Linked DNA regions of Methanovulcanius yangii. The protein of the gene in region 2 binds, or shares a complex with, the protein of the main gene of each other region. Links are inferred from orthologs where the notes say so. Each region holds a gene or a part of one and is shown on either strand. Other genes may lie near its edges.

What was found. The genes of interacting proteins can lie anywhere in the genome.
Region 1: AZH53_RS06455 (region 2) and AZH53_RS01930 share a complex: the UniProt entries of both Methanocaldococcus jannaschii proteins name them as parts of the 50S ribosomal subunit. The link is inferred for Methanovulcanius yangii from one-to-one orthologs.

The regions. Positions count from the first base shown.
Region 1 is NZ_LTBL01000001.1:377,053-379,717, reverse strand. It holds AZH53_RS01930 (50S ribosomal protein L44e), read right to left. Parts: upstream 1,640-2,665; coding sequence 1,361-1,639; downstream 1-1,360. Other genes in the region: priS (DNA primase catalytic subunit PriS), read right to left, coding at 2,332-2,665; AZH53_RS01925 (hypothetical protein), read right to left, coding at 1,678-2,313; AZH53_RS01935 (30S ribosomal protein S27e), read right to left, coding at 1,167-1,355; AZH53_RS01940 (translation initiation factor IF-2 subunit alpha), read right to left, coding at 367-1,155; AZH53_RS01945 (RNA-protein complex protein Nop10), read right to left, coding at 212-367. UniProt on the Methanocaldococcus jannaschii protein: Binds to the 23S rRNA.
Region 2 is NZ_LTBL01000001.1:1,253,269-1,257,758, forward strand. The notes cover bases 1,024-3,836. They hold AZH53_RS06455 (50S ribosomal protein L3), read right to left. Parts: upstream 3,002-3,836; coding sequence 2,045-3,001; downstream 1,024-2,044. Other genes in these bases: AZH53_RS06440 (50S ribosomal protein L2), read right to left, coding at 1,024-1,031; AZH53_RS06445 (50S ribosomal protein L23), read right to left, coding at 1,043-1,291; rpl4p (50S ribosomal protein L4), read right to left, coding at 1,292-2,038; AZH53_RS06460 (Tfx family DNA-binding protein), read right to left, coding at 3,563-3,836. In the rest of the region: AZH53_RS06435 (30S ribosomal protein S19), read right to left, coding at 1-308; more of AZH53_RS06440, read right to left, coding at 321-1,023; more of AZH53_RS06460, read right to left, coding at 3,837-3,967; AZH53_RS06465 (F420-dependent methylenetetrahydromethanopterin dehydrogenase), read left to right, coding at 4,108-4,490. UniProt on the Methanocaldococcus jannaschii protein: One of the primary rRNA binding proteins, it binds directly near the 3'-end of the 23S rRNA, where it nucleates assembly of the 50S subunit.

The sequences.
Region 1 (2,665 bases), 880 kb from region 2 along the record:
AATCTCATTTCTGGCAAGTTCGGTAACCCCTTCCTCATTGATGAGAACCTGAGGGGGAAAATAAATCGAGGTTATTTCGGCGATCTTCTCCGCCCCCAGTTCATCTATCATGTGCTCGGCAACGAGTTTGCCCACCTGGCCTACTCCCGGGAGCCCTTCAATGAGAATTTCTCCGGTGATATTCTCCTCACGGGCAAGCTGGATAGCAATGTCATCCATGGTATATCCTCCGGCGATATGCTCCATATTTGTCTTCAGGGGAAAAACGTGCCGGGTGTGCGGTAGAGGTCGCCCTTCCACAGGACGGACAGGAAAAGGAGAGGGTGTAAGTCCCGTCATGCGGGCATTTTCGAATTTTTCCGGCCATTAATTCTTACCAGAGCGCTGTTTGCGAACAAATTCCCCGGTACCGCCGGCACGTTCAACAACACCGATAGCGGCTTTCGCAGCCTTGTCTATCGCTTTTTCAGCGGTCTTATAATCATGTGCCGTAACTTTCACCCGGTATTTGGGTGCGCCAACGTATACCAGTTCAATGTCAACATCTTCAACATTCGGCTGGGCACTTCTGAGAGCCCTGCGTATCACATTGACGCCATCAGGTTTCGTAGACGTCAGAATCAGATTACCGGTGATGGTGACCTTCTGTAATTTGACATTCTCACCTGCGACCTGGATCAGAGAGTCTGCAACCTTTTTGCTAAGATTCAGACGTTTTAATGTCCCTTTTTCATCGGTCAGAACGTCTTCGAATACCGGAAAGAGCGCCCCATATTCCTGGTAAAAAAGATTCTGTAATTCATCTTCATTGACACCAGTCGCTTCTGAAATGAATGAAATCCACTTTATGGCTTTCTGTTCATTTTTCCATTCGTGAATTTTCTCTTTCCGCTGGTGATCATTGACATCTTTCAGTGAGAGATCAATATGACCTTTTTTACGGTCCACGTGCAAAACCTTGCAGACGACTTTCTGTCCCTCCCGAACGAAATCCCTGATATGCTTGATCCATCCTCGTGCCACCTCGGCAATCGGAATCAGACCTTCGCGGTTGTTGTACTCATCGAGGGTTACAAAAGCAACAAAGTCTTTTACGTTTGTTACCGTGCAGACAACCAGTTCCCCTTCGTCAGGCCATTCTCTCTCTTCTAGCATAACTTCACTACTCACTCAAGTTCAGCGAGAATTTCTGCATTGATTATTGCATTCCCGCCACTTGGTTCAGCAAGAACCTTCCCACAGACAACACAATCAACCTTCGTGCTTGCCCGCTGGAAAATTACCTGTTCATTTTCGCAGTCAGGGCATTTGACCTGATAGAATTTACTGCGATTTTCCCTGCTAACTCGTACCATTATTATCACTCCTGGAGTTCGAACTTACCTGCTTTCACACCGCTGCGAAGATGCGCCTTGCCGCATGTAGTACAGCGGTACCGGACATTGATACGCTTTGTCGGTTTGTCGCCACCGGGAACCTTGGAGAATTTACCCATATTTCCTACTTTCCCGCGACGCGATTTCTGACGGTCAATCCAGTGAAGGTGCATGTCCTTACCTTTCTTGACTTTTTCGACTTCGTGTACCTCATGCTTTCTGCAGTAAGGGCAGTATGTCTTAAATTTTGTTGGCATTTTCATTGAAATAAGCCCCTTGAAATGGATTGCAAGTCCCAATATTATTTACCTGCCTTAATACTTAAGGCTATGTTGCGTTCATACAGGACTCGGGCATTCTTCCCAGGAAGAGTAACAATGTCTTCCTTTATAAGGCTATAAATTCTCCCGTCTGTACCCATAAATGGTTCGATATCTTCCATAATTCGGACGAGTTCATAGTCTTCTGTCACCGGAGAGCGCTGAGATCCACCGTCATTTGCCCCGGGAATCGGCTCCCCGCTATCCACAACAACAGCAGGCCGCTGTTCTTCGGCGGAATGAAGAGTCCCTTCTATCAGCTCTTCACGGCAACGGCTGATTGCCGCCGCAATATCTTCATACATCTCCCGCTCTTCTGGAAGCATTTTCCGCAGTTCCTGAGGGTCGACATATCGTGTCTCCATCTGATTGATGGCTACCTTGAGAATTTTTTTGAACCGTTCCTGCGCAATATCATTGAGAGTAACCTTGATACTCTCGGTTTCCTGAACAAGGTCCGTTCCACGCCCTGTGAGGAAATTCTCAATACACTTCGCTTCCTCGTAGAGTTCAGAGAGACGCCGCTTTGCCTTTTCGAATATATCAGGTGGGATCTCCGTGAGTGTACCGCTCTCCCGCTCGTCAAGAACAATAATCCTGATATCTTCTAATTCCATGAAAATCTCCTAACAGTCTCAATGTACCGGTGGAGGAGCAACCGCCGCAATTTCTGCAATCCCCCTGCAGCAGAGGAATACTGCCATCTCTTCTGGAACTTTTTGAAGCCCCTTCGTAAGAGTATACTTTTCTCCCATCATAGTCATTGCGAGCGGAAATGCACAATCGACATTTACCATGCCCTCTCCGAAGTCCACAACAGCATCACATAACGGATCGAATGCCTCGAGATCCTTCGGACCGGACAATTCAACGACCCTGAGTCCTGAACCTCCATGAAGAGAGGCGGGAGCACGGATGAGCCGTTTGACATCCGTCGTGACGGGCTCATCGGTAAGTGCCGCCCGACTG
Region 2 (4,490 bases):
GCCTCGGGCTGGAGTTCAACCGGAACGAAATCCTTTCCGTTGTGCACTTCGATCGTTTTTCCAATCATCTCAGGCAGGATGACCATGTCACGGGCATGTGTCCGCACACGCTCCTTGCCTTCCCGAATTTCACGAAGAACCTTCTCGTGGCCGGGGGTAAATCCGCGGTTGATTTTGCGGCGTGAACGTGCCGGCATAATGGGGAGCAGCTCGCTCATGCCCATCTGCTGAAGATCCTCGATCTTGTAGCCGTGGTAGGTGAATTCCTCTTTCCGCCGCGGCAACCTTCTCTGTGTTTTCTTTGCCATATTTCAGACCCCCTATTTCCTTCCGGTCCTCTTGGCCGCAATGTGGCCGACCTTACGTCCCGGAGATGTGCCACGTGCAACGGTCTTCGGCCTTCCGACGTGCTGGTGGCCACCACCGCCGAACGGGTGATCGATGACGTTCATACAGACAGCCTTGACACGAGGCCATTTCTGAGCCTGGCTCTTCATCTTGTGGAACTTCTTTCCGGCCTTGACGAACGGCTTCTCGCCACGCCCGCCGCCGGCTACGATGCCGATGGTGGCACGGCAGTCGCCGTTGAACCACTTGTGTGTTCCGGACGGCATCTTGATACCGACACGATCGCCATCCTTGCCGATGACCTGGGCCTGAACACCGCTTGCGCGGATGAACTTGCCGCCATCGTTGGGGCGTGCCTCGACATTGCATACGTAGGCACCGACGGGGACATTTTTGAGCGGCAGGGTGTTGCCGTTCTTTACCCGTGCCTCAGCACCCCATTCAACGTCGTCACCGACGCCCACGCCCTCGGTGACAAGCATGAACATCTTGTCCCCGCTTTCGAGCTGGATCTTTGCAATCGGGGTGTGACGGGCAGGATCGTGTTCGATATCAATGACAACCCCGCGGGTAACATCGCCGACATTGCCGGGATGCTTGAGCGATGCCTTGTATTTGTGCGAAGGGGCACGATAGGTCGGGCCGCCGCGTCCACGGTTCTGTGAGATAATACGTTTTCCCATGTTCCGCCACCTCAGAGTATACCGATACGGGAGAGGATCTCTTCCCCGGCTTTCTCGTCTTCAAACGAGACGATAGCTTTCTTCTGTCCCTTCATAGTCATGAGAGTCCGGACCGACGTGACTTTGTGCCCGAACATGTCCTCGACCGCCGCTGCGACATCATTCTTGCTTGCCTCACGGCGCACGAGGAACTGGAGCTTGCCATCGGATTCAAGAAGCATGGTTGCCTTTTCCGAGACAAACGGAGTTTTAATTACCATTTACATATCCTCCAGTCTCTTCAGTGCCCCTGCGGTCCAGACGGTCAGCCTGCCGGCCTGTGTGCCCGGGGCAAGAAGCTCTGCATTGAGTTCTGCGACGCTGACGGCATCGACACCTGCAAGGTTCGATGCTGCCTTCAGGGCAGTCTCACCGGTTACGATAAGAAGTGACGTGCGCTGCTTGTACCTGCGGCCACGCAGTTTCCCGCGGCCTGCACGGACCTTGCGGCTTGCTGCGGAGCGTTCCACATCTGCGAAGACGCCTGCTGCACGGAGAGCATTTACCACATCGGAGGTCTTGGTGAGGCCTTCAAATGCATCATCAAAGACAACGGGAATCCCTGCTTCGAAGCGGTGTCCGCGGGCTGCGACGAGTTCTTCGTTGATAGTCGCGGCAATTGCCGAGCGAATCGCCTTCCTCTTCTCCTGCTTGTTCATCTTTCGGACGAGGATCTTTGCAGTCTTCGGGGGGTGTGCAACACGTCCACCGACGGACTGGGGAATCCGTGCAACACGGGAACCGTTCTTCAGGCGGGGAACCTGTGCGACACCACGGCCACTTCCCCAAGAGACCGCAGACGTCCTCATGCCTGCATATGGGTCGGTGCCATGAGGCTGGTACCTCTCGCTCTGGAGTGCAAGAACTGCGTTTTTGATAAGATCCGGGCGGTAATCTTCGCTGAATACTGCCGGAAGATCGATCTCTCCTGCAGAGCCGCCGTCAAGTGTTCTAATCTGTGCTTTCATTCCTGATCACCCCTGTTTGCTGGCAAGACTGACGTACTGGATTACCGGTACGCGGTCTACATGGTTTCCTGGACGGATGGCCGGACGAATTCTGATAAGACGTTTTACCGGTCCGGGCACCGAGCCCTTGATGGCGACATAGTTCGACCGGACAAGACCATAATTCACAAATCCGCCTGCCGGGTTGATGTCTTCACCGCTCGTGCCGAACTTCAGAATCCGCTTGTTGTACTCGGTCCTCTGCTGGTATCCCATCTGACCCATCTGCGGAACCTGCCACCTGACGTGGGACGGATTGAACGGCCCAAGGTTGCCGATATGACGCTTCTTTCCCTGACGGCCGTGTTTCCCCTTCCGGGTCTGAATGCCCCAGCGCTTTACCGGACCATTTGTTCCCTTTCCGGTGGTAATTGCGGTGACATCGATGTACTGACCTGCATCGAAGATCATATCCGCTGTGATTTCGGTTCCCATGAGAGAGATTGCATATTCTACACGCTCTGCCATGCTGTCACCGCCGACACCCATTTCCATGATGTCGCCGGTCTTCTTCGGAACACCGGTAATCTCCGCGGGCTGCGTCTGCATGATGACAAAAATATCCGAGAGTTTCCCGGCTTCTGCCGCTTCGCGGATCCTGGAAACGTCTTCCTCGGACCATGCTTCAGCACAGGCGTGCTTCCCATAGGTATCCTCCCTGTAGCCACGGACACCGACAACCTTCATCGGGGGAATTTCAACAATGGTTACGGGCACCATGATCTCTTTGCCTTCTGACGGGCTGGAGGCATGGTCATCCACCATAATAAGATGGGTCATACCCACCTTATAGCCGGCAAATCCCTGCAGCGCCGGTTCCCCGTCGTACGCCGGCCAGGAGTGGTATTTTGGTACCTGGCTCAGGGCACGTTTGCGGGGACTGTATGCAAGTGAGCCCCTGCGTGGTCTGGATGTTTTCGACATTTTTCGATCAATCCTGTATTCTTGGTTTCAGTTGCGAACGTTAAGCCTCAGGGCACGAATGTGCCTGGAGCTCCGAGATTTCGTGCTGACAGTTCAAGGGTCAACTGACGCCATGGCCTTGCGGCCGGTTTCCGATGATGCAGCGTACCGCACGAAAACCTCTTTATTAAGAGATTTCCGACGAATTCCCTGCATACGGGCCCTTTTAGGTTGGGAGATTCTTCCGGTGTGGACCGGAATTGCTGATTCTCACAAAGTGATCCTGATTCTTCCCGCATTCTGCGCACCCATGATGGGCGGCGGAAATGGGCTCGTTTCCACGAAACGTCCACCCTTACGGTTCCGTCAGATCCTACGTCTTTCACCTGTTGCGCCTGTGCACAACCCATCTCGGTATCTCCCCCCTCCGAAAACGGAGGTGAGAGCCACCACGATATGAGAAGATCTCACCGGGCGGCCGGAATGATTCCGGCACCGGTAGATGAAATCCTCATATTGGTTCCATAAATATTGCAAAGAAAGAGATATAAACATGTCGGAAATTTGGAGAAAAGGAGTGCTTCATCCGAAGCAGAGATCGCCTTCTTCGGTGATATACACCTCAACATCATCCCTGACAAACCGACCCTTGAACCGTTCCGGGTTTGATTCCTTGAGACGGTTAATGAGACCTATTGAATCGTACCGCACCTTGATATGTATCTTCTCGGCCTCGGTATATATCTCCCCTATTGCATCGAAGAGATCCGTGCCCGACTTGATCGTACAAAGATGCGTCGCATCAAGAGTGTACAGGAATTCGAGAGTTTCCTTTGCTTTTTCGATATTCTCATATGCAGCCTTCTCAATCGTACACACATTCGCCTTGGACGTGTGGATGATATCTGCTATCTGTTGCTGTGTGAGACCCTGCTTGCGGAATCTGAGCACCTCTTTCTGCCGATCGGTAAGGAGCCCTTGTTTCATTAACTATAGTATCACGCGCAGAAACTTAAACTATTTCATTTAACATCAGCCGTACAAATCCGTCGATTGGCAGAAATTCAAAATGTTTATTACCAGACTTGTTGATAGTTGAATGTTCTCAAATTTGAGAGGTTTAGAATATGGTAGTTAAAGTTGGAGTTGCAAAATTAGGCAACATCGCAAGTGGTGTTATGGTCGAGTTACTCCTCGACGAGCGTGCAGACCGTCAGGACATGCAGACCTTCATGGCAACAAGCGGGACCAAGCTCGAAGTCGAGGACGTCGACCGTGTGGTCAGCAACCTTATCGCATACAAGCCCGACTTCGCAATTGTGGTTTCACCGAACGGTGTCCTCCCCGGCCCCACCGGTGCACGTGAAGCACTCAAGGCAGCAGGCATCCCCGTAATCGTCATCACTGACGATGTCACCACCAAGAAGGAATGGGCGGACCTCAAGGAGAGCGACTTCGGATATGTTATCCAGAAGGCAGACTCCATGATCGGTGCACGCCGTGAATTCCT